Regions from separate parts of the Pseudoduganella sp. jia 9 genome, predicted to be linked through region 1. Evidence: predicted binding sites of a transcription regulator. Region 1 holds the regulator's gene; each other region holds the start of a gene.
What was found. Region 1 encodes LexA, which represses DNA repair genes until DNA is damaged. Its sites were predicted from a motif close to ACTGTATNNNNATACAGT; they were not measured.

Region 1 (10,443 bases):
TATTCGCTGGATGCGGGCACGCTGTTCGACGCCGTCACGGTGCTGAACCGCCGCGTGCGCGGTGGCTACGCGGCCGTGGCGCAGATCGCCGATGTCGGCCTGCTGGGCTTCCGCGACCCGTACGGCATTCGCCCGCTGTGCCTGGGCATCAACGAGACGGAGCAGGGCACCGAGTACATGCTGGCGTCCGAATCGGTGGCGCTGGAAGGCGCCGGTTTCCGCTTCGTGCGCGACGTCGAGCCGGGCGAAGCCGTGTTCATCGATGCCGACAACAAGCTGCACGCGCGCATCTGCGCCGACAACCCGACGCTCAATCCGTGCGTGTTCGAATACGTGTACCTGGCGCGTCCCGATTCCGTGATCGACGGCGCCTCCGTCTACAGCACGCGCCTGAAGATGGGCGAATACCTGGCCGAGAAGATCAAGCGCGAAGGCCTGGCGGACGACATCGACGTGGTGATGCCGATCCCCGATTCGTCGCGCCCCGCCGCGATCCAGCTGGCACTGCGCCTCGGCAAGGAATACCGCGAAGGCTTCATCAAGAACCGCTACATCGGCCGCACCTTCATCATGCCGGGCCAGGCGCTGCGCAAGAAATCGGTGCGCCAGAAGCTGAACGCCATCGGCGACGAGTTCAAGGGCAAGAACGTGCTGCTGGTCGACGATTCGATCGTGCGCGGCACCACCAGCCGCGAAATCGTGCAGATGGCGCGCGACTCCGGCGCCAAGAAAGTGATCTTCGCCTCCGCCGCGCCGCCGGTGCTGTACCCGAACGTGTACGGTATCGACATGCCGACGCGCGACGAGCTGATCGCCCACGGCCGCACCGTCGACGAGGTATGCAAGGAAATCACCGCCGACGCGCTGGTGTACCAGGATCTCGACGACCTGAAGAAGGCAATCTCCGACGTCAACCCGGCGCTGACCAGCTTCGAAGCCTCCTGCTTCGACGGCAAGTACATCACTGGCGACGTATCGGCCGACTACCTCGACCGCATCGAGCATGCGCGCCACAACCCCAAGGCGAAAGTCGAAGACGCCGCGCGCACGCAGCTGAACCTGAACGCGGCCACCACCGAAGCGTAAAAACCAAGGGCTCCTCGCGGAGCCTTTTTTTCCGCGCCAAGCCGAGTGCCCGAGCGTTGCAAAACAACCGAATGCAACATCGGGGACAGTCCCCAACGTTGTACAACGTTGTAAGACCACCGAAATGTGAAATTGGGGACTGTCCCGGATTGCCGGGCCACCAGTGTCAAACAGCCAGCGCGTGCTGGTTACTTTCTCCCGCTACGACATGAACGACAAGAAAAACTACGGTTTCACCACCACGATCCTGCACGGCGACCGCCAGAAAACCATCGAGCAGGGATCGTTGCACAAGCCGGTCCACACATCCGTCGCCTTCGGTTATACCGATGCGCGCCAGCTGGCCTCGGTGTTCCAGGGCCGCGAGCCGGGCTTCCGCTATGGCCGCCAAGGCAATCCGACCGTTTCCGCACTGGAGGAAAAGGTCAACAAGATGGAGGGCGGCGTGGCCACGCTGTGCTTCGCCACCGGCATGGCGGCGATCGGTGCCGTGTTCCAGGCGCTGCTGCGCGCCGGCGACCACGTGGTGTCGTCGTCGTTCTTGTTCGGCAATACGAACTCCCTGTGGCAGACGGTGGCGGGGCAGGGCGTGGGCGTGGACTTCGTCGACGCGACCGATGTCGCCAATGTCGAAAGCGCGCTGAAGGAGAACACGCGCATCGTGTTCGTCGAGACCATCGCCAATCCGCGCACGCAGATTGCCGACCTGGAGCGTATTGGCGCGCTGTGCGCCGCGAAAGGCATCCTGTACATCGTCGACAATACGATGACGACGCCTTACCTGTTCCAGCCGAAAACGGTGGGCGCGGGCCTGGTCGTCAATTCGCTGACGAAATCGATCGCCGGCCACGGCAATGCGCTGGGCGGCAGTCTGACCGATACCGGCGCCTATGACTGGGGCCGCTTCCCGAACATCTTCGAGAACTACAAGAAGGCTGCCCCGGCGATGTGGGGCATCACGCAGGTGCGTGCCAAGGGCTTGCGCGACTTCGGCGCTTCGCTGGGGCCGGAAGCGGCGCACCACATCGCCGTCGGTGCCGAAACGCTGGCGCTGCGCATGGAGCGCACCTGCGCCAACGCGCAGGCCCTGGCGGACATGCTGGCGGCCGATCCGCGCGTGGCAGCCGTGCATTATCCCGGCTTGCCGTCGCACCCCCAGCACGGCATCGCCACCGGCCTGTTCAAGGCCTACGGCTCGCTGTTCAGTTTCGAACTGCGCGATGGCATCGACTGCTTCGATTACCTGAACCGCCTGAAGATCGCCGTGCCGGCCTCCAACCTGGGCGACACCCGGACGCTGGTGATCCCGGTCGCCCACACGATCTTCTACGAGATGGGTGCCGAGCGCCGTGCCTCGATGGGCATTGCCGAATCGCTGATCCGCGTATCGGTCGGCATCGAGGACACGGCCGACCTGGTCGACGACTTCCGCCTGGCGCTCGACGCGTAACCGGTGCATGAGCGGCACATAAGTGGCCCATGAGTGGCCATAAGCGGCGCATGAGCGGCACATGAGCGGCACATGAGCGGCGCAGGCGGGTGCGACTCCGCTCCCGCCTGCCGCCGGCGTACAGCGGTCGCGCGCGGCGCTATGCATGTTGCATACGACTGTAGCCTTCCTGCAACAAATGGTGCAAATGCCAAGTACCCCGCGCCATTGGCGCATGAATGGCTTATTCTTTTGTTTTATTCCTAATACATCAAAAGGAGCTGTCGTGAAACATGCCGCGTTTTTCCTTGTCGCCGCAGTGATTGCCAATTCTGCCTTCGCGGATGATCTTGCCGAGGCCAAGCGGCTGCTCGAAACGCGCGCCTATGCCCAGGCAAGCGCGATCTACGAGCGCCTTGCGGCGGCCGGCAACGCGGATGCGCAGTTCCATCTCGGCGAAATGCACTGGTATGGCGAGGGCTACAAGGCGGACGATGCGGCGGCGCGGCAATGGTTCCAGAAAGCCGCGACAGCCGGCAGCAAGGAAGCGGCCGCTGCGCTGGAAACGATGCGCCTGCGTGAAACGCGGCGTGCCGACATCGATTACTACGTGCAGCAGTACGATGGGGCCGACCTGGCGTACGCGAAGTACCAGTGCGCGACGCCGGATATTCCAGCGTCGTCTCTCGGCAAGGACGCCGTGACGCGCGTCAACAAGCAGTATTCGGCGTGGCAGGAGTGCTATAACGGTTTCGTCCAGCAGTTGCAGAATGCGATGCCGGCCGGTTCGAAGATTCCCAGGGACGTTGCCGACCTGATGAACGAACAGGAGTTCGACGGCGCCCGCCAGCGCATGGAAAGCGCTTATGCCAGGCTGGCCGCGGAAGGGAAGGCGCAGGCCGAACCGCTCGTGGCCAGGTATGACAGCTGGTTCCAGGCATCGGAAAAACTGGCGATCCAGGCCAACGAGCGCTTCAAGGCCGACAAGGTGGCATCGGACGCCATCAACCGGGACTTCCAGAGCCGCCAGAATGACTTCCGCGGCCGCATCGCGACGCCGCCCACCAGGCGCTGAGCGCCAGCAGGCCTGCTGCCCGGAGCGTGGGCGCACTGCCGGATATGCCCTGCGCTGACAGCCATGCGGCTCGTCAGCGCATCCCGTCAAGGCAGCGGCTGAGCCATCAATGCCAGGTGCGCAGGAGGCCGACGGCCAGGCCTTCGAGTGCGAATTCGTCGTCCGGCGTTACGGTGATGATCTTGAAGTCTGGGTTTTCCGGCAGCAGTTCGATCGTGGAACCGGTACGGCGGTAGCGCTTCACGGTCACTTCGCTGCCGATGCGGGCCACGACGATCTGGCCGTTCTTGGCACTGTCCACTTTCTTCACCGCCAGCAGGTCGCCATCCATGATGCCGACGTCGCGCATCGATTCGCCGCGCACCTTCAGCAGGAAATCGGGCTTCGCTGAAAACAGCGCCGGGTCGACGCTGTAGGTTTTTTCCAGGTTTTCCTGCGCCAGGATCGGCGAGCCGGCGGCCACGCGGCCAATCAGCGGCAACTGCATCAGCAATGCCGCAGGCACCTGCGGCAGGAAGTCCGTGCCGGATTGCGCCGCGGCCGGGTTGGCGCGCGCGCGCTCGCCCAGCAGGCGGATGCCGCGCGACGTGCCGGCGGTGATTTCAATGGCCCCCTTGCGCGCCAGCGCCTTCAGGTGCTCTTCGGCCGCATTGGCCGACTTGAATCCCAACTCGGCGGCGATCTCCGCGCGGGTCGGCGGGAAGCCGGTGGATTCGATGGCGTCCCTGATCAGGTTGAGAATTTGTTCCTGCCTTGCGGTGAGCTTGATCATGACCAGATTGCTGTGTATATAGACAGTCTGTATTTTTGTACAGTGTCGGCGTGAATGCAAGGGAAAACCCTCCCGGGCGAGAAATATTTCCCGAAAAATGGGGACGGACCCTGTTTTCCAGGAAAATTTCCGCGCAAGACGGCGCTACGCCGTTGCGCCAGGCCGTCATTTCACGCCTGCCGGTGTGACGCGGGATGCCGCGAAACCGGCCCGGAAGGCTGCTTCCGGCTGCTTTCGGGTCGGTTGCCGCCCGGCCGCGCGGCTAGCCAGCGCCGAAAAATCCTGCTATGCTTGCGGGCTTACCTCTTCCCACACCTGTCTTGACGCCAGGGTGGGCTATCAACAGTCCTTAAGGGAGTTTGCATGCGTCACTACGAAATCGTATTTATCGTCCATCCGGACCAGAGCGAGCAAGTGCCCGCGATGATCGAACGTTACAAGGCCAGCGTGACCTCGCGCGGCGGTAACGTGCACCGCGTGGAAGACTGGGGCCGCCGTCAAATGGCGTACTCGATCCAGAAACTGGCCAAGGCACACTACATCTGCCTGAACATCGAGTGCGACAACGATACGCTGGTCGAACTGGAAACCGCGTTCAAATTCAATGATGCCGTGCTGCGCCACCTGACCGTCAAGATGAAGAAAGCGGAAACCGCTCCTTCGCCGATGATGAAGTCGGTCCAGCGTGAAGACGCCGCCAAGAGCCACCGCGCCGAAGCCGCGGCCGCTCCTGCAGCAGCAGCAGCAGCCTAAATCCACGGAGTCTTGCTGAACGAGCTGAGGTTTACCGGCCTGATCACCGAGCGGGAAGTCATTCGCTATACCCCCGCCGGGCTGCCGATCGTGAATGCAATCTTGCAGCACAGTTCGCAGCAGATCGAGGCAGGCATCGCCCGCCTGACGGAGTTTGAGATCGCCGCGGTTGCCGCGGGAGAGATTTCAGGCCGTTTCAGCGGCGCGCCACTGGGAGGCACCTACGAATTCACGGGGTTCCTCGCCAGGAAAGGCCGCAACAGCAAGAGCCTGGTTTTTCACATCATTGATTTTCGTGCCGCCTGAGCGACACAATATTTAATACAGGAGCCTAAAATGGCATTCGGTAAAAAGTTCGACAAAAACAAAGCCAAGCTGAAAGAAAAGCGCAAACAGCAGAACCCGCTGTTCAAGCGTAAGAAGTTCTGCCGCTTCACCGCCGCTGGCGTTGAGCAGGTCGACTACAAAGACGTCGACACCCTGAAAGATTTCATCCAGGAAAACGGCAAGATCATGCCGGCACGCCTGACCGGCACGAAGGCGCACTACCAGCGTCAAGTGGATACCGCGATCAAGCGCGCGCGCTACCTGGCCCTGCTGCCGTACACCGATCTGCACCACGCCTAATCGGCAGCAGTACAGATAGAACTGGAGAACATTATGCAAATCATTCTGCTGGAAAAAGTTATCAACGTCGGCAACCTGGGCGACGTGGTGAAGGTCAAGGACGGCTACGCACGTAACTTCCTGATCCCGCAAAAACTGGCACGCCGCGCCACCACGGCCGCCGTGGCCGAGTTTGAAACCAAGCGCGCCGAACTGGAAAAAGCCGCCGCCGAAAAGCTGGCTGCCGCACAAGGCCAGGGCGAAAAGCTGAACGGCATGACCGTGACCGTGTCGCAGAAGGCCGGCGTCGATGGCCGCCTGTTCGGCTCCGTCACCAACTTCGACATCGCCGAAGCCCTGTCGAAGGCCGGTTTCCCGGTCGAGAAAGCTGCCGTGCGCCTGCCGAACGGCCCGCTGAAGACCACCGGCGAGCACCCGGTGTCGGTTTCCCTGCACACGGACGTGGTGGTCGATGTGACCGTCGCCGTCGTGGGCGAAACCGCCTGATTGCCGGGATTCTTTCCTCGGTAAGACAGTCGTACAATTAAAAAAGCCGGGTTCGCCCGGCTTTTTTATTGCCGGCGCCGGTGCCGCGAGGCCCTGCATGCAGCCCGCGCAGCAGCGCCGAAGCGGCACCCGAAGCATGCGTCCGCAACACGCTGTTTCCGCTGCCGCATGAAGCGCGACAAGCCTGACATTTGGCTGCTATAACAGAGCTGCGAGGGTGTCATCAAGCTGTCACAAAGCTGCCGGCAGGGCAGCGATCTTGCCAACCATTATGAACTTTGGCCTGCTTATGCAGGTATAATGCGCGCCATGAATGCCCCATCCGACCCGCAAGTCGATTCCCTCCGTATCCCGCCCCATTCCATCGAAGCCGAACAATCGGTGATCGGCGGTTTGTTGCGCGATAACGCCGCATGGGACCGCATCGCCGACTTCATGCACGCGGAGGATTTCTACCGTTACGACCACCGGATCATCTTCGAACAGATGATCCGCCTGATCAATGGCGGCAAACCGGCCGACGTGATCACCGTGTTCGAAGCGCTGACGATGCTGGGCAAGGCCGATGAAGTGGGCGGCCTGCAGTACCTGAATGCGATGGCGCAAAACACGCCATCGGCGGCGAACATCCGCCGATATGCCGAGATCGTGCGCGACCGCGGCGTGCTGCGCAAGCTGATCACCGTGGCCGACGAAATCTCCGGCAATGCGTTCAGCCCGCAGGGCAAGGAAGTCAAGCAGATGCTCGACGAAGCGGAGTCGAAGATCTTCGCGATCGCCGAGCAGGGCTCGCGCGGCTCGTCCGGCTGGACCGCGGTGCAGCCGCTGCTCACCCAGGTGGTCGAGCGCATCGACGAACTGTACAGCCGCGACAGCGGCAGCGAGATCACCGGCGTGCCGACCGGCTTTGCCGACCTGGACAAAATGACGTCCGGCCTGCAGCCCGGCGACCTGGTCATCGTGGCCGGCCGTCCATCGATGGGCAAGACGGCATTTTCCGTCAACATCGGTGAGAACGTCGCCATCGAAGCGGGCCTGCCCGTTGCCGTCTTCTCGATGGAGATGGGCGGCGCGCAGCTGGCGATGCGTATGCTGGGCTCCGTTGGCCAGCTCGACCAGCATCGCCTGCGTACCGGCAAGCTGAACGATGAAGACTGGCCGCGCCTGACGCACGCGATCCAGAAAATGAATGAAGCCCAGCTGTACATCGACGAGACGCCGGCGCTGAATCCGATCGAGATGCGCGCCCGCGCGCGCCGCCTGGCGCGCCAGTGCGGCAAGCTGGGCCTCATCATCGTCGACTACCTGCAGCTGATGACGGGCTCGCAGCAAGGCGACAACCGCGCCGCCGAGATTTCCGAGATCTCGCGATCGTTGAAGGGCCTGGCGAAGGAGCTGCACTGCCCGGTGATCGCGCTGTCGCAGCTGAACCGCTCGCTGGAACAGCGGCCCAACAAGCGTCCCGTGATGTCCGACCTGCGCGAATCCGGCGCTATCGAACAGGATGCGGACGTCATCATCTTCCTGTACCGGGACGAGGTCTACAACCCCGACTCACCGGACAAGGGTACCGCCGAGATCATCATCGGCAAGCAGCGTAACGGCCCGATCGGCGCGATCCGTCTGACATGGATGGGCATGTACACCAAGTTCGGCAACTACACCGGTAATCTGTCGATCTACCAGGGCGACTGATCACCAGCACCAAGAGGGGCCGCTTAGAGCAGCGGCCCCGGCAGCACCCCCGAATCAACCAACGGAGAATAATATGTTTGGACGCCTGATGCCCACCGAGGGCAAATTCTTTGACCTGTTCAACCAGCATGCTGAACTGTGCGTCAAGGGCGCGAAAGAAATGCTGGGCCTGATGACCAATTTCGATGACCTGGAAAACCGCGTGCATGCGATCGAAAGCATCGAGAAACAGGCCGACAAGATCACCTACACCACGGTGGACCTGCTGCACAAGACGTTCATCACGCCGATCGACCGGGACGACATCCACAAGCTGATCACCAAGATGGACGACATCCTGGACATGATGGAAGACGCCGGCCAGACCGTGTCGCTGTACGACCTGCATGCCGTCACGCCGGAAGCCAAGCGCCTGGCCGAGCTGGTGCTGGCCTGCTGCGAAAAGGTGAAGGAAGCCGTGGCCCTGCTGTCGAACATGGACAATGCCCGCGACATCGTCGGCATCTGCGAGGAAATCGACCGCCTGGAATCGGACGCCGACCATGTAATGCGCGCCGCCATGTCCAAGCTGTTCCGCGACGAGCCGGACGTGCGCAACCTGATCAAGATGAAGGCGATCTACGAGATCCTGGAAACCGTGACCGACCGCTGCGAAGACGTGGCCAACATCATCGAAGGCATCATCGTCGAGAACGCGTAAGCGTCGCACGGTAAAACAACAACATGCAGACCTTAGAAATCAGCATCTACGCGCTGGGGCTCCTGATTGCCCTGGCGCTGCTCTTCGACTTCATGAACGGCTTCCACGACGCCGCGAACGCGATCGCGACGGTCGTCTCGACCGGCGTCCTGAAGCCGCAGACCGCCGTGGCGATGGCCGCGTTCTTCAACTTCGTGGCGATCTTCGTCGTCGGCCTGCACGTGGCGACGACGATCGGCAAGGGCACCATCGACCCGCACGTGGTGGACCATCACGTGATCTTCGGCGCCCTGGTGGGCGCCATCGTGTGGAACGTGATCACGTGGTACTACGGCATTCCGTCGTCGTCCTCGCACGCGCTGATCGGCGGCCTGGTAGGCGCGGCAGTCGCCAAGGCCGGTACCGGCGCACTGATCGCCAGTGGCCTGATCAAGACCGTGATCTTCATCGTCGTGGCACCGCTGCTGGGCTTCTTCCTGGGCACGCTGATCATGCTGATCGTGTCCTGGGTGTTCGTGAAGTCGACACCGCGCCGCATCGACACATGGTTCCGCCGGCTGCAGCTGGCCTCCGCGGCCGCCTACAGCCTGGGCCACGGCGGCAACGATGCGCAGAAAACCATGGGCATCATCTGGATGCTGCTGATCGCTTCGGGCCACGTCGCGGCCGACGCGACCGAGCCGCCCACCTGGGTGATCGTGTCGTGCTACGGCATGATCAGCTTCGGCACGCTGTTCGGTGGCTGGCGCATCGTCAAGACGATGGGCCAGAAGATCACCAAGCTGAAACCGGTCGGCGGCTTCTGTGCCGAAACGGGCGGCGCGATCACGCTGCTGATGGCCTCGTTCTGGGGCGTGCCCGTCTCGACCACGCACACGATCACCGGCGCGATCGTCGGCGTCGGCTCCGCGCAGCGCCTGTCGGCCGTGCGCTGGGGCGTGGCCGGCAACATCGTCTGGGCCTGGGTCTTCACGATTCCCGCTTCGGCGTTCGTGGCCGCCATCGGCTGGTGGATCGGCACCCAGATCCTGTAAGCAGGCACCGCCTGGAATCAAAGGGAGCCGCGGCTCCCTTTTTTTGTATTCGGCTAGAATCCCGTATGTCTTCCGTTCTCTCCACCCTCTCGAAGTTCAAGCCCGACAATTTCACGCTGATCCTGCTGGCCACCGTCGGCGTCGCCACGCTGCTGCCCTGTACCGGGCAGGTGGCCGTGGTGCTCGGCGATATCACGACCTTCGTGATCGGCCTGCTGTTCTTCCTGCACGGCGCCAAGCTGTCACGCGAAGCCGTTATCGCCGGCATCACGCACTGGCGCCTGCACCTGCTGGTGCTGTGCTCCACCTTCGTGCTGTTCCCCATCCTCGGCCTGGCGTTCAAGCCGATCGCCTTGCAGGTGCTGACGCCCGAACTGTATGTCGGCCTGCTGTTCCTGTGCATGCTGCCATCCACCGTGCAGTCGTCGATCGCGCTGACCGCGATGGGGCGCGGCAACGTGCCGGCCGCGGTATGCAGCGCCTCCGCGTCGAACTTCCTCGGCATCTTCATCACGCCGCTGCTGGTCTCCGCCTTCGTGGTGCAGGGCCATGTGGAACGCTCCACCGGCGACGCGGTGCTGGCCATCGTGCTGCAGCTGCTGGTGCCGTTCATCGCCGGCCAGTTGCTGCGCCCCCTGATCGGCAAGTGGATCGACCGCCACAAGCCGATGCTGAAATTCGTCGACCAGGGCTCGATCCTGCTGGTGATCTACACGGCGTTTTCGGCGGCGGTCAACGAAGGGCTGTGGCACAAGCTGTCGCCCACCGTCCTCGTCACGCTGGGCG
Region 2 (10,443 bases), on a different contig from region 1:
ATGCCGGGAATTTTCGGGATGCTGGCGGTGTGGAGGGGGCAGGGTTGCGTGATGCCGCGTGCCACGGCAGCGATAGACGCAAAAAAGCCCGGCAAGCCGGGCTTTTTTACTGATGCTGGCGGAGCGGACGGGGCTCGAACCCGCGACCCCCGGCGTGACAGGCCGGTATTCTAACCAACTGAACTACCGCTCCAATCAATTCCCGTCAAACGGCAACTGAAGAAACTGCAAGAAAAAAGCCCGATGCTTCGGGCTCTCTTCGAAATCCTGGCGGAGCGGACGGGGCTCGAACCCGCGACCCCCGGCGTGACAGGCCGGTATTCTAACCAACTGAACTACCGCTCCAGGTCTTCAACATCGAATGCGTGGTGGGCGCTGAGAGGCTCGAACTCCCGACCTAATCCTTGTAAGGGATCCGCTCTACCAACTGAGCTAAGCGCCCTCATCACCTTCGATGCTTCGAACGTTTGTCACAACGTTCAGAAGAGGCCGTATTCTACTGCGCTGTTTTGAGATTCCGCAAGGGATTTCGCTAAATAATTTCCATCCAGCCTCATCCAGTGGTGCTACGCTGCGGTTTTTCCAGCCTGGGAGAACCGATGAACGCCATCAAGGACGATGCCCGTCTCGATGCGCTGTATGCCCGCGTGAGCCGCCGGCTGCTGCCGTTCCTGTTCCTGTGCTACGTGGCCGCCTACCTGGACCGCGTCAACGTGGGCTTCGCCAAGTTGCAGATGCAGGCCGACCTGGCGCTGTCGGATACCGTCTACGGCATCGGCGCGGGCATTTTCTTCATCGGCTATTTCGTGTTCGAAGTGCCGTCGAACCTGGTGATGGAAAAGGTGGGCGCGCGGCGCTGGATCGCGCGCATCATGATCAGCTGGGGCCTCGTGTCGGCCGCCACCATGTTTGCCACCGGCCCGATCAGCTTCTACGTGCTGCGCTTCCTGCTCGGTGTCGCCGAGGCGGGCTTCTTCCCGGGCGTGGTGCTGTATCTCACCTACTGGTATCCGGCGCAGCGCCGGGCCCGCATCGTGGCGCTGTTCATGAGCGGCGTGGCCGTGGCGGGCGTGCTGGGCGGGCCGCTGTCCGGCGCCATCATGGCGGGGTTTGCCGGCCAGGCGGGGCTGCATGGCTGGCAGTGGCTGTTCCTGCTGGAGGGCATGCCGTCGATCGCGCTGGGCATCTGGACCCTGTTCTATCTCGATGACGGCATCCGCGCCGCGCGCTGGCTGGACGATGCCGACAAGGCCGTGCTGGAGCGCGGGCTGGCGGCGGAAGCGGCGGCGAAGCGGCACCTGCCGCTGCGGCAGGTGTTCGCCAGCGGCACCGTGTGGCTGCTGGCGCTGGTGTACTTCCTGTTCGTGATGGGGCTGTACGGCGTCAGCTTCTGGCTGCCGCAACTGCTGAAGAACAGCGGCGTGCAGGATGTCTTCCACATTGGCCTGCTGACGGCGATCCCGTATGGCGTGGCGGCGGTGGCCATGGTGCTGGCGGCGCGGCATTCGGACCGCAGCGGCGAGCGGCGCTGGCATATCGCCATCGCCGGGTTCGCCGGTGCCGCCGGCCTGGTGGCGGCTACCGCCTGGGCCAGCGATACGGTGCTGGCGCTGGCCGCGCTGTCGCTCGCCACCGCAGGCATCCTGACCACGTTCCCGATCTTCTGGAGCCTGCCGACGGCGCTGCTGGGCGGCACCGCGGCGGCGGCCGGCATCGCGCTGATCAATTCTGTCGGTAACCTGGCCGGCTTCGCCAGCCCTTACCTGGTGGGTGCGATCCGCGATGCGACCGGCAGCACGGCCATCGGCATCTCGCTGCTCGCGGCCAGCCTGGTGCTGGGCGGCGTGCTGGTGCTTGCACGCGGCCCTGGCACGTAATCGCCGCAGGCCGGTTTGCCGGCCACAATGGCTGCCTTGCACCGTACCGAAGGAGACGAGCATGAATGCACCGGACCAGTACTTCAGCGACTTCGCCCATGCCTTGCGCTACTGGCGCGGCAGGCGCGGCCTCTCCCAGCTGAAGCTGGCGACCGAGGCGGCGATCTCGCAGCGCCACATCAGTTTTCTCGAAAGCGCCCGCGCGCAGCCCAGCCGCGAGCTGATCCTGAAGCTGGGCATCGTGCTCGACGTGCCGCTGCGGCACCGTAATGGCATGCTGCTGGCCGCCGGCTTCGCGCCCGCCTACCAGGAGCGCCAGCTGGCCGATCCCGAGATGCAGGCCGTGCGCAAGGCGCTGGAATTCATGCTGGCGCAGGCCGCCCCGTACCCGGCGCTGGTGGTCGACCGGTTGTGGAACCTGGTGATGGCGAACGAGCCGGCGGCCGCGATGATGCGCTTCTTCCTTGGCCTGCCGTCCAACGCGCCGATCCCGTGCGACGGCAGCGTGAACGTGGTGCGGATGACGCTCGATCCGCAAGGGCTGCGGGCCGCGATCGTCAACTGGGAAGACGTGTGCGCCGACCAGCTGCAATGGATTGCCCGTGAAGCGCTGAGCGACGGGCCAGGCAGCGAAGCCCAGGCGCTGCTGGAGGAATTGCTGGCGCTGCCGGGCATCCATGCGGCTGCCCAGGTGGCGAACCTGGAGCGCCGCGCACTGCCTTTCCTGCCCGTGACGCTGGCGAAGGATGGCGTGTCACTGAACCTGTTTACGACGATCACCACGCTGGGTACGCCGCGCGACGTGACCGTGCACGAACTGCGGCTCGAATCGTTCTTTCCCGCCGACGACGCCAGCGCGGAATGGTTCAGGGCACGATCGCGGCAGGCCGGATCGTGACCGGGGCAATGGGCAGCGCGGCGCGGCGGCTGGCTTAGAACTCCTCCCAGTCGTCGCCCTCCGGCGCCTTTTTAGCGGGCGGTGTTTTTGCATTACTCCGGCCGGCGCCGGTGCGCGCCTGCACCGGTGGCTTGCCCGCCAGCCTCGGGTGAGGCGGATGCGCCACCGCGGAGGCGGCTGGAACCGCCGGCGCATGCGCGGGCGAATGCACGGGTGCGGGGAACGCCGGCGCCATGGCCCCATCGTCGATGCGGAACACGGCGATCGCGGCCACCAGCCGCTGCGCCTGTTCGCGCATGCTGGCCGCGGCGGCGGCCGCTTCCTCGACCAGCGCGGCATTCTGCTGCGTGGCCGTGTCCATCGTGGTGATCGTGGTGTTCACCTGCGCGATGCCGGAACTCTGTTCCTGGCTGGCGGACGCGATCTCGTTCATGATGTCGGCCACCTGCTGGACCGAGGTCACGATGCGGTCCATCGTCGTGCCGGCCTGGTCGACCAGCCGGCTGCCGGCGTCCACTTTCTCGACCGAGTCGTTGATCAGTTCCTTGATCTCGCGCGCCGCGCTTGCCGAGCGCTGTGCCAGGTTGCGCACCTCCGATGCCACGACGGCGAAGCCGCGGCCCTGTTCGCCTGCGCGGGCCGCTTCCACCGCGGCATTCAGCGCCAGGATGTTGGTCTGGAAAGCGATGCCGTCGATGACGCCGATGATGTCGACGATCTTCGAGGAGCTTTCCTTGATCGAACCCATCGTCTCGACGACCTGGCTGACGACCTGGCCCCCTTCGTTCGCATGGCTGGCCGCCGACACCACCAGCTGGTTGGCCTGGCGCGCGTTTTCCGCGTTGGCCTGCACGGTGGAGGTCAGCTCCTCCATCGACGATGCGGTTTCTTCCAGGCTGGCGGCCTGCTGCTCGGTGCGGTTGGACAGGTCCATGTTGCCGCTGGCAATCTCGGCTGCCGCGGTATTGATCGTGTCGGTACTGTCGCGCACCGTGCGCACGGTGCCGGTCAGCGCCGCCGTCATGTCGCGCAGCGCGCCGAGCAGGCGGCCCATCTCGTCGTTGCGGGTCGTGACGATCCGCGCCGTCAGGTCGCCGGAGGCCACGGTTTCGGCAACCCGCACCGCTTCGTCGACCGGGCCGGTCACGGAGCGCGTGATCAGCCAGCCGATCACCGCCGACACGATCGTGGCCAGCACCAGCAGCACGATCATCAGCGTGGTCGCCGATCTTGCCGCCGCCGTGGCGGCCTGCGCATCGCGCGTCATCAGGTCGCTCTGCACTTTCAGCAGTTCGTCGAGGTGACGGAAGTACACCGTCTGCGCCGGGATCACGCTGGCGAACATGGCCTGCACGGCGCCTTCGCGGTCGCCGCCGCGGAATTGGGCGACCGCCTTGTCGAGCCGCTCCTTGTAGGCGAAATAGGCGGTGTTCTGCTGGTCGAAGACGGCGCGCACGTCCGGCGTCAGGTCCGATTTGGCCATCTCCGCCGCGGACACGCCGCCGGCTTCGTCGGCCGCCGCCATCTGGCGCAGGAAGTCCTCGGTTTGCGCCGCGTCCGGCGTCAGCATCGCGTTGCGCACCGCCTGCGCACCGCGGTTGACCTGGCTGCGCATGTTGTTGAGCAGCGTGACCTTGGCATAGCGGTCGTTCACGAGCTGGTCGGTACGCCCCGCCACCTCCTGGATCCGGCTGATGCCGACCAGCGACATGATCAGCATGATGACGATGGCCACCGCGAAGCCGAGGGCAAGGCGGGCACCGATACGCATATTGGAAAGAGTCAAGATCAGTCCCCTGGTCAGAATGAATGGCGTACGCCGGCGCCATAGCTCATGGCGGATGGCAGCGTGGTGATGCGGTCGCGCATGGCGACCGTGTAGAAATCGGTGCGCTTCGACAGCCGGTAGTCGTAGCCGAGCGATGCCGTGCGACGCGAACGCTGGTTGCCGAACAGGGTACCACTGCGGCGCGTATCGGCCACGTCGAACAGCACGGCACCGGGGCCGGCCGGCATCGCGAAGCCCAGGCTGACGGTACGGTCGCGCAATCCTTCGGTGCCGGCCGCGTCGTTGACGGTGCGCTGCCAGGTGCCATACAGCTTGATGCGCGTGAAATCGTAGGTAGCGCCGACGAACAGAGCGCGCTGTTCGTCCAGCAGCGCGTAGTTCACCGGGGCGCGCGTGGCATCGATGATGGGCAGGCCGGAGTTCGGGTTGCTGACGCGCACCCGATGCACGAATGCCGTCAGCGCCAGCGGGCCCTTGTTGTACATCGTGCTGACGGCCAGGTTGTTGCGGTCCGAGTTGCCGCCCTGTTCGCCGGCCTGGTAGTGCAGGCCGGCACGCAGGCCGCCGAACGATGGCGTGGTGTACACCACCTGGTTGCTCCAGCCGCTGTCGGCGGCGTTCGTCGATGCCCAGGTGCGCGCGCCGAACGGGCCGGTGGGCACGTAGGAATGCAGTACCAGCGGCGAGAACGTGAACGAATCGCCGAACGGGTTGAACAGGATGTTCGGCAGGAAGCTGGGCGCCGAGGCGCGGCCCACCTGCAGCCGGCCGAGGCGGCCGACGAGTGCCACGTTGGCGTCGCGCGAGAACAGGTTGTCGCCGGCGAAACGGCCGGACACGCCGGTATCGGCCTGGAAAAATCCGGTCAGGTAGAACTCCGCATACAGGCCGTCGCCCAGGTCTTCCTTGCCGCGCAAGCCGAACCAGGAGGTGGTCATGCCGCCGCTGCCCAGCACGGTGGTGCGTCCGGCATCGCCGCTGTTTTTCATCGAGCCCACGAAGGCATCGACGCCACCCATGATCGTGATGGCAGTTTGCGCCGTGGCGGGCAGGGTGCAGGCAAGCAGGGAAACACAGCAATAAAGACGGAAGTGGGGCGTCATGTTCACGTGACTGGTTGAAAGAACCGATGGTACCCGCCTTCTCCCCGCGCACGATACCTGCGCACCCCTGCTGTTGCGTAAATACGATGGATGAAAATGCACGCTAAGTGATTGAAAAATAAACAAAATAAGACAATGCGGCGCGGTGCTGGCGGGCGCTGCCGTGCACTGTATATAATCCCAGTATCCGTTTAGCCCAAGCCTCCGACAAGCCATGGTTCCGCCGCGCCGCATTGCCCACCTCGACATGGATGCGTTTTTCGCGTCGGTCGAACTGCTGCGCTATCCGGAATTGCGCGGGCAGCCGGTGGTGGTGGGCGGTGGTTCGCGGCACCAGCCGGTACTGCAGCCGGACGGCACGCGCCGCTTTTCAAAGCTGCGCGATTACGCCGGCCGCGGCGTCGTCACCACCTCCACCTATGAAGCGCGCGCGCTGGGCGTGTTTTCCGCGATGGGCACGATGAAGGCCGCGGCGCTGGCGCCGGAGGCGATCCTGCTGCCGACCGACTTCGAGTCGTACAAGCGCTATTCGCGGCTGTTCAAGGCGGCCGTGGCCGGGATCGTGCCGGATATCGAAGACCGCGGGATCGACGAGATCTACCTCGACCTGACCGGCCACCCGGAAGAGACGCGCGCCCTCGGCATGCGGCTGAAGGAGGCCGTGAAGGAAGCGACCGGACTGACGTGTTCGATCGGCATCGCGCCGAACAAGCTGCTGGCCAAGATCAGCTCGGACCTGGACAAGCCCGACGGCCTGACGATCATCACGCTTGAGGATGTGCCGAAGCGGATCTGGCCGCTGTCGGCCAAAAAGATCAACGGGATCGGCCCGAAGGCGTATGCGAAGCTGACGTCGCTCGGCATCGAGACCGTCGGCCAGCTCGCCCAGGCCGACCCGAAGCTGCTGCAGGAGCATTTCGGCCTCAATTCCGCCGAATGGCTGCACCGCGTGGCGCATGGCCACGACGAGCGGGAGGTGGTGACGCGCTCCGACCCGAAGGGCGTGAGCCGCGAAACCACGTTCGAGCGCGACCTGCATGCCAAGCACGACCGCGACGCCTTGTCCGAGATATTCACCCGGCTGTGCACCAAGCTGTCGGACGACCTGCACCGCAAGCGCTTTGCCGGCCGCACCGTGGGCATCAAGCTGCGCTATGCCGATTTCCGCACCGTGACACGCGACGTGACCTTGCCGTCGCCGACCGCCGACGCCGCCACGATCCGGCGTGCCGCCGGCGAATGCCTGCGGCGCGTGCCGCTGGATCAGCGCCTGCGCTTGCTGGGGGTAAGGGTCAGTGCGCTGGTGCCGCTCGACGAAGCCGGGCGCTACCGGGCGGGGGAGCAGGGGGAGCTGTTTCCCATGTGAGTGCTACGGGATCGGCGCGATGCGCAGGTTCGACAGCACCGGTTCATACAAAGCCGGTCAATTCACCTGCCAGCGTACAGACCGTATCGCTGCCCTGGACTGTTTGTGTCTCGTCCTCTGCCGCTTCGATCCAGTGCGCATGCAGTTTCCCCCTGGAAGGGTTATTACAGCCAGGGAGGCGCATGAAATCGAAAAGATCGCGGTAGTCCGCCCGCCGGGCCGGGTGTAAAATGCTGAGCTTTGCAACGCGTAAAACAAGGTCATTTGAGCATGTGGTTCAAGAATCTACAGATCTACCGACTGCCCGCTCCGTGGGCATTCGCTCCCGAAAAACTCGACGAAGCATTGCGTCCCCATTCGTTCACGCCGGCCAGCAGCAACGAGATGCTGCGCCAGGGCTGGGATTCCCCGCGCGGCAATGGCTCGCTGGTGCACGTGGTGAACCAGCAGATGCTGCTGTTGCTGGGCACCGAGAAGAAACTGCTGCCGTCGACCGTCGTCAACCAGGTGGCGAAGGCCCGCGCCGCCGAGATGGAAGAACAGCAAGGTTTCGCTCCCGGCAAGAAGGCGATGAAGGAATTGAAGGAGCGCGTGCATGACGAACTGCTGCCGCGCGCGTTCACGATCCGCAGCAATGTGTGGACGTGGATCGATCCGGTCAACGGCTGGCTGGTCGTCGATGCCGCCAGCCCGGCCAAGGCGGACGACGTGATCAAGCTGCTGCTGAAGGCGGTCGACCGCCTGCCGCTGGAAAGCCTGCGCGTGCAGCGCTCGCCGGTGGGCGTGATGACGGCATGGCTGCAGGAAGACGAAGCGCCGGCCGGCTTTACCGTCGACATGGATACCGAGCTGCGCGCCACCGGCGAAAGCAAGGCCGCCGTGCGCTACGTGCGCCACACGCTGGAGCCCGAGGAAGTGCGCCGCCACATTGCGGCCGGCAAGCAGTGCACGCGCCTGGCCATGACGTGGGAGAGCAAGATCTCGTTCGTGCTGACCGAGTCGCTGGCCATCAAGAGCATCAAGCCGCTCGACGTGCTGAAGGAAAACGATGCCGTCACCCGCAATGACGACGAGCGTTTCGACGGCGATTTCATGCTGATGACAGGCGAGCTGTCGCAGCTGCTGAAGGACGTCGTCGAAGCGCTGGGCGGCGAAGCCACCGCCTGATTCACCGGCCGTGGCTCAGGCCACGGCCCCCAGCTGTATCAGCAGCGGCAAGACCTTATCGCGGAACTTCACCGCCCGGTTCACCAGCTCGTTCAGCTGCTGCTCGTCGGTCTCCACAGGCTTGCCGTCCACCACAAGGCGCTGGCCCTGGCGTGCCAGGGTCCCGTTGAGGAATCCGGCCCACGCTTCCGGGTCCTTGCCGCCCCGTGCGCGTGCCAGCAGAAACAGCAGGTGGAACCGTTCCGCCAGGAACGCGCCACCGGTTGCCGGTAATGCCAGCCACTGCAGCTCCGCGTTCGAGACAGCCAGTTCGCACAGCCGCAGGTTCAGGCGCTGTGCCGCCGGTGTCGCGTGCGCGATCACCGCATCGGTCTGCATCACCGACAGTTGCCCCATTCCCACCAGGATTGTTACGGCCTGCATGACTTGTTGCGGTGTCATGCCGTGGTGCGCGCGGAGGAATTCGAACAGTTCGCCGACCGTGTGCGGCTTGCGGTCGGCCAGGAAATCGAGCAATGGATCGTAGATTTGCGGCTGCAGCGTCACTTCGCCGAGCCCGGCCGCTGTTTTCATCGGGACATCGGCGCGCGGCGTGGTCAGGATGACGCGCATGCGCAGCAATTGTTCGTCGCGCTCGATGCCGCCCAGCCGGCGTGCGCCCTTCACCCAGTAGTCGCGCCGGAACGACTGGTTCACCATGTAATCGCGCACCGTCTGCGCAAACACCGGATCGGCGATCTCGCCCAGCAGCTTGCGCTGGTCTTCTGTCAGGTTGATGGCGTCGATGCCGTCCAGGTAGTGGGCGGAGCATGCGTAGCCGAGCTTGGCTGGCTCCAGCCACGTGGCCATCTGCGAAAACGAGAATGGCATCCAGTCGCGGTTGAAATATTCATGCGCCACGTAGGAACGGTTCTGCGTCTTGAGCTTGTCGAAGCGCGCGGCGATGCGCGGATTTGCTTTCAGGAACGAGGGATCGGTGGCGAACAGGCGTTCGGCAAATGCGATGCTCTGGTCCACCCGCCCGACGGAGCCGGCTCCGGCCGGGGTCATGGTATTTGCGTACTCGTTGAGCAGGTCGCGCACCGGCGCCATTGCGGCCCACCCGGGCTGCGTGTTGTAGCTGATGTAGAGCACGCCGCCGACCTTCAGCTTGCGGCGGATGAAGTCGACGACGATGCCGCGGTTCTCGTCCGAGATCCAGCTGAAGATGCCGTGCAGGCCGATGAAGTCGAAATCCGGCAGGTCCTCGCGCGAACAGAATTCCGCGAACGACTGGTCATGCAGGCGGGCCTGCGCCCCGGAAGCCGCAGCCAGTTCCTGGGCGAAGCCGGCCTGCGAGGGATTGAAGTCGGTGCCATGCCAGGCCACGTCCGACGCCGCGGCGTGGATGTTTACGGAAAGGCCCTGGCCAAAGCCCAGTTCGCACGCGGTAGCCACTTTCGGTGGCGCCAGCCCGGCCGTCAGGAACGCCAGCTGAAGACGGTGCGGATTGAGTTCGGAGTAAGTACCGTAGGTATATCCAATGTCGGCCACGTAGCCGGCGGACCATTCGGGCATGCACTTTCCTTTCAGGTGTGGAAGTACTACATCGGTTGGAAGACGCCTGCCGCACGGTTTTTCTGCACGTTGTCCCACGCGAAAATGCGGCCGTTCATCGCCACGTATACGCCAGCCGGCAGTGCCTGCGCGACACCGCAGGCGAAGCCCAGGTTGAAGAGGGCGTCGGAGCCATCGATTTCGTAGGGAATCATCGCGCCGGTGAAGACGATCGTCTTGTCCAGCGCGGCGGGACCCAGCACGGCGGCGGTTTCCTTCATCGTGTCGGTGCCGTGCACGATGACGATGGCGCGCTCCGGCGCGGCCTGGCACGAGGCCAGCACGCGTTCACGGTCAGCATCCTGCATGTCCAGCGAATCGAGCAGCGGCAGCAGTTCCAGCTCGACGGGTGCGGTAATGCGGGCACGGGCGAGGGCGGCGGGCAGGTGGCTGTCGGCAAAGCCCAGCGTGCCGTTCAGTTCGTTGTAATGCTTGTCGAAGGTGCCGCCCGTGGCGATGATGCGCAAAGTCATGGTGTTTCGTAAAAGGTTGCAGAAAAATCCAATGATAGCTTGCGCGTACGCAGAAACGTCAACAAAACGTCAACAAAAAAGTTTATCTGTACTCGTCTGGCAAGATGGCACGTCGTTGAGTACACTAGATTTTTTGCCCCCTTCGCCATGTCCGTGAAAGCGCTCGCCCCGGGA
Region 3 (10,443 bases), on a different contig from region 1:
ATGCCGTTGTCGAACGCGGCGCCGGTGACCTTGACGTGGTCGGCCAGCTGGAAGCGCTGCTCGAAGTCGCGGGCGGCGATACCGCGATGCAGGTAGGTGCGCTCCACCGCATCCTTCTGCTTGCGGCCGGTGATCACCAGCGAATCGCGCTCGGTGTTGATGTCCAGCTCGGCGCGGTCGAAGCCGGCCAGCGCCATCACGATGCGGTATTTATCCTCGGCCACCAGCTCCACGTTGTACGGCGGATAGGTGGGCGCTTCAGCGGCGTTCAGCTGGTTGGCCAGGCGGTCGATGCCGATGGCGGTACGGTACAGGGGGGTCAGGTCGAAAGTACGCATGATCTATCCTTTTCAATAAGCGATATGGGTGCGGTCCCCATGCGGGCAACCGCTGGTACAAGGTTTGATTTCCAACGAAATTTTCAGGGCGGGCACATGGCCCGCCAGGCCCGCCGGGACGGCGGGCCGCCCGGCTCATCAGGCCGCGGCGCGTGCCTGCTCGATCGCGGGCGCGCTGTCGGCGCTGCCGCCGATCTCGATCTTGCGGGGCTTCAGCGCCTCGGGCACTTCACGCACCAGGTCGATCGTCAGCATGCCGTTCTGGAACGAAGCACCGGTGACCTTCACGTGATTGGCCAGCTGGAAGCGCTGCTCGAAATCGCGTGCCGCGATGCCGCGGTGCAGGTAAGTGCGCTCGACGCCATCCTTCTGCTTGCGGCCGACGATGTGCAGGGTCTCGCGCTCGCTGGTGATGTCGATTTCCGAACGGTCGAAGCCGGCCAGCGCCATCACGATGCGGTACTGGTCCTCGGACACGAGTTCGATGTTATACGGAGGATAGCTGGGCTGGGATTCAGCGCTGTTCAGCATCTGGGCCAGGCGGTCGAAGCCGATGGCGGTACGGTACAGCGGAGTCAGGTCAAAAGTACGCATGATGGATATCCTTTCAAGGTTAAGCGATATCGAGCCGAATCTCTGTGTTTCGGCTCCCGTCGGCCCCCTGCTGGGCGACCGATGTACCCAATATACGGCGACCCAAATAAGTTTCAAGGGGTACTTTTTGAAAATTTTCGTTTTACGTTTTGAAACATTTCCACGTTTCCTGCGTGCTACACTCACCCGCTTGCATATACCGCGCATCTACCATGCTCTCAACCCTGACCATAAGCCGATGACCCTGCCATTGCCCCTGCGCGCAGCGATCCTGCCAGCGCTGTTTGCCTCCACCGTATTCGCCAGTTCCGCCAGCGCCGACCCGCTGCCCCCTTCGGTGGACCAGCCCTACCCGGGCACGATCCAGATGAAGATCGATGCTTCCGACACTGCCCGCAACATCTTCCGCATCCAGCAGTCGATTCCCGTGAAGCCGGGCAAGCTGACCCTGCTGTATCCGCAATGGGTCACGGCCCAGCACGGCCCGACAGGCGCGCTGCACCAGCTGGCCGGCCTGAAGGTCTCGGCGAACGGCAAGCCGGTGGCGTGGAAGCGCGACCCGCTGAACGTGTTTGCCTTCCAGGTGGAGGTGCCGCAGGGCGCCGGCACCATCGACGTGGAATACCAGCACCTGTCGCCGAACGAAACCGGCCAGGGCCGCATCGCGATGACGCGGGACATCCTCGGTATCCAGTGGCAGTCGATGACGATGTACCCGGCCGGCTACCACGTGCGGCGGATTCCGATCCAGACCACGCTGACCCTGCCCGCCGGCTGGCAATACGGCACCGCGCTGGAAACGGCATCGCGCCAGGGCGATGAGGTGAAGTTCAAGGCCACCGACCTGGAAACCTTCATCGATTCGCCGCTGTTCGCCGGGCGCTACTACAAGCAGATCGACCTGGACCCGGGCGCGAAACTGCCGGTGCGCCTGAACATCGTGGCCGACACTCCGGAAGCGCTGGAAGCGAAGCCCGAGCAGATCGCGCCGCACCGCGAGATGGTGAAGCAGGCCTATAAACTGTTCGATTCGCAGCACTACGCGCACTACGATTTCCTGTTCGCGCTGTCGGACGAGTTCGGCGGCGTGGGCCGCGAGCACCACCAGTCCAGCGAGAACGGCGTGAAGGCCAATTACTTCACCGAATGGAACAAGACGGAAGCCGTGCGCACCTTGCTGCCGCATGAATTCACGCACTCGTGGAACGGCAAGTTCCGCCGCCCGAAAGGCCAGGACGTACCGAACTTCAACACGCCGCTGGACAACAACCTGCTGTGGGTCTACGAAGGCCAGACCCAGTACTGGGGCCAGGTGCTCACCGCCCGTTCCGGCCTGGCCCAGCAGGCCAGCGTGCGCGACATGATCGCCAACATGGCGGCCACGTATTCGAACGTGCAGGGCCGCTCCTGGCGCCCGGTGGTCGATACCACGAACGATCCGATCATCAGCCAGCGCCGCCCGCAGGTCTGGCCGAACTGGCAGCGCAGCGAGGACTACTACTCGGAAGGCGCGCTGATCTGGCTGGATGTCGACACGAAGATCCGCGAACTGTCGGGCGAGAAGCGCTCGCTGGATGACTTTGCCCGCGTGTTCTTCGGCGTCGACAACGGCGTGATCCAGGCCAAGCACTACACGTTCGACGACGTGGTGAAAGCCCTGAACGGCGTGCAACCGTTCGACTGGGCGCCGTTCCTGAAAAAACGCGTCGAGGAAACGGGCCCGGCACCGCTGGACGGCCTGGCGCGCGCCGGCTGGAAGCTGGTCTACGCCGACAAGCAGACCGACTTCCTGAAGGGTGTGGAAGACATGAGCAAGACCGCGAACTTCCAGTACTCGCTGGGCTTCTCGGTGGCCAGCGACGGCAAGATCGTCGCCATCGTGTGGGAAGGCCCGGGCTTCAAGGCCGGCCTGTCCGGCAATACCACGCTGGTGGCAGTCAACGGCCGCGCCTACAAGCCGGAACTGCTGCGCGCCGCCGTCACCGCGGCCACGAAGGACAGCAAGCCGATCGACCTGCTGGTCAAGCGCGGCAACGACTACCGCACCGTATCGCTCGACTACCACGGCGGCCTGAAGTACCCGCGCCTGGAGCGCATCGAGGGCACGCCGGACCGCTTGCAGGCGATCCTGCAGCCGCGCAAATAAGTTGGGTAAGTAAGCCGGACCCACCGGCGGGCGCACCTCCTTCGCGGGATGTGCGCCCGCTTTTTTTCGTTCACGCTAGAGTGTGCCGACCTGGAGACCGCGATGATCACACTGCATACCTGGACCACCCCGAACGGCCGCAAGCCCATCATCCTGCTGGAAGAACTTGGCGTGCCTTATGAAACCGTGCCTGTCGACATCGGCAACGGCGAGCAGTTCCAGTCCGAATTCCTGAAACTGTCGCCGAACAACAAGATCCCCGCGATCGTGGATGATGAAGCCGACGGTGGCCCGCTGTCGCTGTTCGAAAGCGGCGCGATCCTCACCTACCTGGCGGACAAGCACGGCAAGTTCCTGGCCCCGTCCGGCGCGGCGCGCTGGCGGGCGATGCAGTGGCTGCACTGGCAGATCGGCGGCCTGGGCCCGATGCTGGGCCAGCTGGGCTTTTTCGCGAAGCAGGACGATGCATTCGCGCTGGAGCGCTTCATCAAGGAAGGCGGGCGCCTGCTGACCGTGCTCGACACGCAGTTGGGCAAGTCCGGCTACGTGGCGGGCGACGACTACACGATCGCCGACATTGCCTGCTACACGTGGGTCATGGCGGCCAGCGAACGCCTGCAGGAGCCGCTGGCCGACGCGCTGGGCAAGCCGAACCTGCAGCGCTGGCTGGCGCTCGTCGGTGCGCGGCCCGCCGTGCAGACGGGCATGAAATGGAAGCCGCGCGGCTGATGCTGCCGGCCTCCGTTCGAGGATTCAATCCTTCAGATAGCGTTCGCTCCACGCCGCAATCAGGTTCGCCACGTAAGTGGCATCGTCGCGTTTCGTGAGCAGGTGGTCGGCCGTATCGAGCGAAATATAGCTCTTCGGATGCTTTGCCGCGATGAAGATGTTCATCGCATTCTCGATGCCGACCGTGGTGTCGCCCGGCGCATGCATCACCAGCAGGGCCTTGCGCAGCGCGCCGATCTTTTCCTTCAGCTTCTGTTCGGCCACGTCGTCGAGGAACTGCTTGCGGATGCGGAACGGCCGCCCGGCCAGCTGTACTTCGGCCTCCCCTTCCGCGGTGATGGTATCGATCTGGTCGCGGAACAGGTGCGTGACGTGCGACGGGTCGCTGGGCGCGGCGATCGTCACCACGGCCTGCGCTTCCGGCACCAGGCCGGCCACCGCCAGCGTGGCGGCGCCGCCCAGGCTGTGGCCGATCAGCAGCCGCGGCGCCGCGAAGTTCGCCCGCAGGTAGCCGGCGGCGGCCAGCAGGTCTTCCACGTTCGACGAAAAATTGGTGTTGGCGAATTCGCCTTCGCTGGCACCCAGCCCCGTGAAGTCGAAGCGCAGCACGGCGATGCCATGGTCCGTGAGCGCCTGGGCGATGCGGCTGGCGGCGAACACATCCTTGCCGCATGTGAAGCAGTGGGCGAACAGTGCGTAGGCCCGCGCCGGGCCGTCCGGCGCATCGAGGCGCGCGGCCAGGCTGGTGCCGTGTGCACCCATGAAGTCGAGTCGTTGTGCCCGCATGAAGGTCTCCGTTGGCGGTTGATGATGTGCCACTCTGCATCGAAAAGGTGGAGGAAGACAGTGTACTTTTGGTAGAGCCGGAATGGCAGCGGATGTGGCGCATGCGGCTGGTGCGCAGACCTGTTCCAGCGCTATCTTACAAGTGGTAACGAGTGATACAGCTCACGATGTAGCCTGTACCCGCCTCAGCCTTTAATCTACCTCTGCCGGCCAATCAATGGCCATGAGGAGAAAAGATCATGGAAAAAATCGCTACCGCAAGCCGTATCCACCCGCTGTTTGCCGCCGCAGCCGTGTCGGTGATTGCCTTGAGCGCCACCGGTATCGCCGCCCTGACCGGCGTACTGCCATCGAGCAAAGCCGAACCGGCTGCGCAAATCCTCCCAGCGGGCCTGACGGCGCAGCAGCTGGCGGCGGCACAGTCGACCGGGCAACAGCTCGCGCCGCAAGCGCTGCAACAGCCGGCACTGAAACCGGAGCCGGCCCCGGCTGTGCGCCAGCAGGCCGCGCCGGAACGCGTCGTCGTGCGGGAAATCGTGTACCGCGAACCCGCACCGCGCAAGGTCGTGCACAAGGCGCCGGTTCGCAGCGAGGCGCAGCAGCAGCAGCAGCAGCCGCAGCCGGTGTACGCCGCTGCCCCGGTTGCGCAGGAAAGCAAGCCGAACTATGTGGCCATCGGTACCGGCGCCGTGGTTGGCGGCCTGATCGGCAACCAGATTGGCGACGGCAATGGCAAGAAACTGGCGACCCTGGCCGGTATCATCGGCGGCGGCTATGTCGGCAACGAGATCGCCGACCGCAGCAAGCAGGCGGGCAAGTAAGCAGGCAAGTAAGCAGGATGAAGGGGCAAGCCGGCCCTGCCTGGCCAGGCTGGAACACGCTGGCCGGGAATTACCCGAACAACCCATGCAGATACCAGCGCGGCTCCGCCTCTTCCTCCCCGCCCGGCAGCCGCTCCCGATACACCCAGTAATGGGCATTGTCCTCGCCCTGGGCAATGAAATAATCGCGCGTCTGCGTATCGCTCCACCAGCCCGCCTCGATGCGCTCGGCGGCCGACACCATGCGTAGCGGGGAACAGTAAAAAGGCCGGTGGTCGCGCACCAGCAGCGCGATCGGCTTCGGCAGCAGCCATGCGGGACGCGGCAGGCCGCCGGGCGGCAGGCAGGCCGCCACATCCTGCGGACGCACCTTTTGCTGCACCGGCACCCACGCGTTCGCATGCTCGGGCCGGTAATCGGCTTTCGGCGCCGCCTGCAGCACGTTGTCCGCCCCCAGCCGCGCCACCAGCAGTTCGAACAGGCGCTGCCGGTCTTCACTGCTGCCGCCCGGTTCCGGAAACAGCGAATCGGACAGCGGCGCCATCGGCTTTACCTGGGGCGCTTCCAGCACCAGCCCGATCACGGGCGCCTCCAGCACCAGCTTGGCAAGGCGCTCCTTCAGCAGGCGCACCAGGTGATCGTCGCGCCAGACCGCCTCGGCCAGCACGATCTCGACCGGCGTGGGCGGCCGCGCCACCTTGCCACGCTCGTGTTCCAGCAGCAGCGTGATGCGTTCGACGGCCAGCTGGCGGGCGTTCAGCCAGCCTGTCATCTGCTGCAGCAGGCGGCAGGCGCCGGCCAGCAGCAGATCGGTATTTTCGATGCGGCCGAACAGTTCCAGCTTCGCATGGAAAGTGGTGGGCGCCTCGATCCAGCGGAACATCTCGGCGGCGTGCCCCAGTGCGGCATCGAGCACGTCGAGCAGTTCGCGGCCGCAGCGCCGCTGCAGGCCGGGCCGCGGCAGGCGCGCCACGTCGCCCACCGACAGGCAGCCGATGCCCTCCAGCCATGCCATGTAGCGCCGGGCGGGCGGCAGCAGGCTGGCCGGCAGCTGTTGCAGCCGCGCTGTCATCTTGTCGAGCTTTACCGTGCGCCCCGCCCCGCCCCGCGCCAGCAGCCAGGCGCCGCGTGCGGTCGGCGCCACGCCCAGCTGCGCGGTAAAACCCAGCTTGCGCAGGCTGGCGCGCACCAGCGCGCACAGCCGGCGGATGCCGCCGAACAGGCGCAGGCTGGCGCCCACGTCCATCAGCAGCGTGGCTTCCTCGCCTTCGGCCACCTGCGGCGTGAATTGCAGCATCGCCATCGCCACCGCATGCAGCGCTTCCGTTTCGCGGTCCGGCGCGCGGTCGTGCAATTGCGCTTCCGGCGCCATCATCAGCGCCCCGCCGCGGCGCATGCCCGGCAGTACGCCGGCACGGCGCGCCTGGTCGGATACGGCCAGCACCGCGTCGTGGTCCAGCACCGCGGTGCAGGTGTCAGCCGACCAGTTCGGGCAGAACACTTCGAGCGGGAGCCGGGGCAGGTGCAGGCCGATCCAGAGGCGCATGTCGTTGCAGCAAAGAAGGAGTCAAGGGCAGGAACAATGGCGCATCGCGTTGCGGCCCCCGGCGTTTTACAAAATCGATCTGCAGGCCGCCGGCGGCGGGCCGCAGTGCCAGCCGCAACGGCGCCGGCGACGCATCCTGCGCGGCTGCCAGCGGCCGCATCAGGCAGAACAGCGTTTCGCCGCTTTGCGCCGCCAGGTGCAGCCGGCGCAGCGCTTCGCTGCGCACGTGCTGCTGCCACAGCAGCAAGGCGCCGCAGCAGCCGCTGCGCAGGATCTGTTCGGCGGCCCACAGCGCATCGGCGCTCTTGCCCGTGTTGCGGATCCACACCAGCTGCGTGGGCGGAATGCCCAGCGCATCGAGCGCCAGCGCCTGCGGCGCGTAAGGCGGCTGCACCAGCACGATCGGCCGCTTCAGCGCCGCCAGCACCGGCTGCAGCAGGCGCATCTCGCCGATGCCCGCCTGTTGCAGCAGCAACTCCACCAGCGTGCCCGTCGGCCAGCCGCCGCCCGGCAGCTGGGTCGACAGGACCGGGTGTCCGGTGTCGACGCAGCGGTCGTGCGATTGGGCCAGTTGCGATGCAAGCCAGAGTGAGGGATGCACGGCTTCCGGCGCCAGCAGTGGTGCGGGGTGGGCCATGGTTGATGATGTAAAGAAATACTGTATATCCGTACAGTACTATCGATGGGACGTTTTGGCAATGACAATCTGGCAATCGTGCGGTGACTGGACCGGCCTGCAGCGTGGGCAAAGCGCGGCTCCAGCGCTGCGCGCCGGGTCGCACGTCCTGCTGCCTCAGCGCCGGTGCTTGCCGAAAAACTCCAGCATCATCCGGCTCGCATCCGGTCCCTTCGCATGAAAGGCGATCTGCGGATCGCCGCCGCTCCACGCATGGTCCAGCGTATCGACCCGCACCACCCGCAGCACCACCTTGCTGCCGACCAGGTAATCGTGGATCTCATGCCCGCTGCGGCTGCCGCGCCGCGTCACCTTCACGGGGGCATCGGCCGGTACGCCGTTCAGCAGCAGGCTCTGCCGCACAAGCTGCTGCTGGTTCACCGCGTGCACCACGGTATCGGCATCGCCCTGGAACAGGATCGCCGGCATCAGCGGAAAATCGGCGCGGCGCGCCAGCACCTCGCGGATCGCCGGTTCGATGCGCAGTCCGCCGCCGTGGCGCATCACGCCGAGCGCGCCGACGGTACCGTGGCCGGCGCCGAACACGGGCCCCGAATGCAGGCCGACCGCCGCGAATACATCCGGGAAATTCAGTGCCATGATGTTGGCCAGGCCGGCACCGGCCGAGATGCCGCACACATACACGCGGCGCCGGTCGATCGGATACTGGGACATCACCTTGCCAAGGATCCCGGCCACCGGCTGCACGTCGCCGCCGCCTTGCTGCGTGGAACGGTCGAACCAGCGCCAGCAGCGGTGCGCATTCACCGTCACCGATTGCTGCGGATAGAGCACCGCATAGCCCTTCTTTTCCGCCATCTGGTTCATCCGCGTGCCCTGCGCGAACTGCGTCGCGGTCTGGTGGCAGCCATGCAGCATCAGCACCAGCGGCCAGCCCTTGGGCGGTACTTCTCCCTGCGGCAGGTACAGCCAGTACTGCATTTGCTGGGCACCCGCCAGGTGATGGCCGGCCAGCCAGCGCCCGGGCGCCACCGGTGTCGCCGGCGGCGTGCGCACGCGTGGCGCCGCGACCGCCGCCTTTTTCGCCGGCCGCTTGCGCACACTGCTCTTCGGCAACGTCAGCAGGGTGCCGACCATCTTCGCCGCCGCCTTTTGCTGGGCATTGCCCGCTTTCATCAACGAGCGCACCAGGCGCGCACCGGCATTCCGCTTGACCATGCTTCCTCCGTATTCGTCCACCCCGTACCCAACGGAACCGGGCCACACTATTGAATTCCAGTAAGGACGCGAAAAATCCGCTTGCGCTATTCTGGCATGCGCACCGCCGGGCTATGCGCGCGGCGGCCTTTCCACGTACCGCATTACCCAATGCATCACAGGAGACCAATATGAGCTATCTCGACCGAGACCCGTTTGGCATTTACCGTGACCGCGACAATGACGGCCCTGGCCCGCACCTGATGGGTGCCGACACGCTGATGGGCGAAGACGTCTACAACCGCCAGGAAGAAGACCTGGGGGACATCAAGGAAATCATGATCGACATGCAGTCCGGCCGGATCGCCTACGCCGTGCTGTCGTTCGGCGGCATCCTGGGCATGGGCGACAAGCTGTTCGCCGTGCCATGGCAGGCGCTGCAACTCGATACCGTCAACAAGCGCTTCATCCTCGACGTGGCGAAAGAACGCCTGGAAAGCGCGCCCGGCTTCGACAAGGACCGCTGGCCCGACATGGCCAGCGCCGAATTCGGCAGCCAGATCAGCAGCTTCTGGGGCGGTTCCACGCAGGCGATGCCAGGCCAGATGACCTCGTCCGGCAGCGTGATGAGCAGCGGCAGCAGCACGATGCAGAGCGGCTCCAGCTTCGGCCAGAGCCAGTCCGGCAACCTGTCCGGCGGCGCGGGCAGCAGCATGGGCGGCAGCAGCGGCCTGTCCAGCCAGAGCGGCAGCCTGGGCAGCGGCACCGGCCTGGGCAGCAACAGCCTGGACCTGGACCGCGGCGATTCCGACCTGACCGACAAGAACATCAATCAGGCCGGCGGTCTGTCGAACCAGAGCTCCAGCTACGATCCGAACAAGAAGTATTAACTACCAAGTGATTCCCTGATCCTGCAATAGTCGCAGGCCACAGCGAATCCAACCAGCCTCAAGGGGCCTCGAGAAACCGTAGCGAGCAGGCGCCAGGGGTGGCCAAGAAGCGCAATCGTACGTAAGTACGATGAGCATCGCAGGCCGGCCCTGGCGTCGCGCAGTAGGTTTATCGAGGCCCTACTACCTCTGCATTGACTCCCACACTTTAAAGAGCCGCTTGACCGATACCGGCATCGGCGTACGCAACTCCTGCGCGAACAGCGACACGCGCAACTCCTCCAGCATCCAGCGATACTCCACCAGCTTCGGATCGGTATTCTTGCCGGCCGATTTTTCGCGCATCACGCGCAGGTAAGGCTGTGCCGCCCCGTGCCAGTCGGCCATCGATTTCGCATCGCGTGCCGGATCGGCGCGCAGTTTTTCAAGCCGCACGTTCATCGCCTTCAGGTAGCGCGGGAAATGCGCCAGCTGGGTGAAGTCGGTATCGAGCAGGAAGCGCTTGTGCACCAGGCCTTTCAGCTGCTCCTGCATGTCGGCGGCGGCCTGCTGGTTGATGCCCTGCAGCCGCTTCGGCAAGCCATGGAACTCAGTCAGCACCTGCGAGACCAGTCGGGCGATCTCGTTCACCAGCAGCACGAGGCGCGACTTGCCTTCGTCCTTGCGCCGGTTGAACGTGGCCGCATCGGTCGGCAGCGGGTCCTGCAGGCAGGCGATGTCGATCGCCTTGGCGATGATCTGGTCGCGCAGTTCTTCCTG

Region 2: dinB (DNA polymerase IV) is a predicted target of LexA. The motif match lies at 5,835-5,852, and genes of this name have one in related genera.
Region 3: imuA (translesion DNA synthesis-associated protein ImuA) is a predicted target of LexA. The motif match lies at 7,618-7,635, and genes of this name have one in related genera.

What each region holds. Positions count from the first base shown of each region.
Region 1 covers NZ_JBUPWE010000024.1:58,794-69,236, reverse strand. The annotation lists gene purF (amidophosphoribosyltransferase) at 1-1,086, shown strand, start outside; gene ACY34H_RS26775 (cystathionine gamma-synthase family protein) at 1,295-2,536, shown strand; gene ACY34H_RS26770 (hypothetical protein) at 2,802-3,590, shown strand; gene lexA (transcriptional repressor LexA) at 3,697-4,362, opposite strand; gene rpsF (30S ribosomal protein S6) at 4,726-5,115, shown strand; gene priB (primosomal replication protein N) at 5,131-5,421, shown strand; gene rpsR (30S ribosomal protein S18) at 5,452-5,742, shown strand; gene rplI (50S ribosomal protein L9) at 5,776-6,228, shown strand; gene ACY34H_RS26740 (replicative DNA helicase) at 6,538-7,923, shown strand; gene ACY34H_RS26735 (DUF47 domain-containing protein) at 7,997-8,623, shown strand; gene ACY34H_RS26730 (anion permease) at 8,647-9,657, shown strand; gene ACY34H_RS26725 (bile acid:sodium symporter family protein) at 9,723-10,443, shown strand, end outside.
Region 2 covers NZ_JBUPWE010000015.1:63,475-73,917, reverse strand. The annotation lists tRNA gene ACY34H_RS20705 (tRNA-Asp) at 117-193, opposite strand; tRNA gene ACY34H_RS20700 (tRNA-Asp) at 269-345, opposite strand; tRNA gene ACY34H_RS20695 (tRNA-Val) at 367-442, opposite strand; gene ACY34H_RS20690 (MFS transporter) at 600-1,877, shown strand; gene ACY34H_RS20685 (helix-turn-helix domain-containing protein) at 1,939-2,775, shown strand; gene ACY34H_RS20680 (methyl-accepting chemotaxis protein) at 2,810-4,561, opposite strand; gene ACY34H_RS20675 (porin) at 4,576-5,667, opposite strand; gene dinB (DNA polymerase IV) at 5,882-7,033, shown strand; gene ACY34H_RS20665 (recombination-associated protein RdgC) at 7,304-8,200, shown strand; gene ACY34H_RS20660 (methyltransferase regulatory domain-containing protein) at 8,216-9,757, opposite strand; gene ACY34H_RS20655 (asparaginase domain-containing protein) at 9,784-10,269, opposite strand; gene ACY34H_RS20650 (L-asparaginase) at 10,423-10,443, shown strand, end outside.
Region 3 covers NZ_JBUPWE010000020.1:80,296-90,738, forward strand. The annotation lists gene ACY34H_RS24620 (Hsp20 family protein) at 1-338, opposite strand, end outside; gene ACY34H_RS24625 (Hsp20 family protein) at 477-932, opposite strand; gene ACY34H_RS24630 (M61 family metallopeptidase) at 1,171-3,078, shown strand; gene ACY34H_RS24635 (glutathione S-transferase family protein) at 3,181-3,807, shown strand; gene ACY34H_RS24640 (alpha/beta hydrolase family protein) at 3,832-4,593, opposite strand; gene ACY34H_RS24645 (glycine zipper 2TM domain-containing protein) at 4,833-5,414, shown strand; gene ACY34H_RS24650 (Y-family DNA polymerase) at 5,485-6,960, opposite strand; gene imuA (translesion DNA synthesis-associated protein ImuA) at 6,890-7,597, opposite strand; gene ACY34H_RS24660 (extracellular catalytic domain type 1 short-chain-length polyhydroxyalkanoate depolymerase) at 7,754-8,815, opposite strand; gene ACY34H_RS24665 (PRC-barrel domain-containing protein) at 8,986-9,684, shown strand; gene hrpA (ATP-dependent RNA helicase HrpA) at 9,868-10,443, opposite strand, start outside.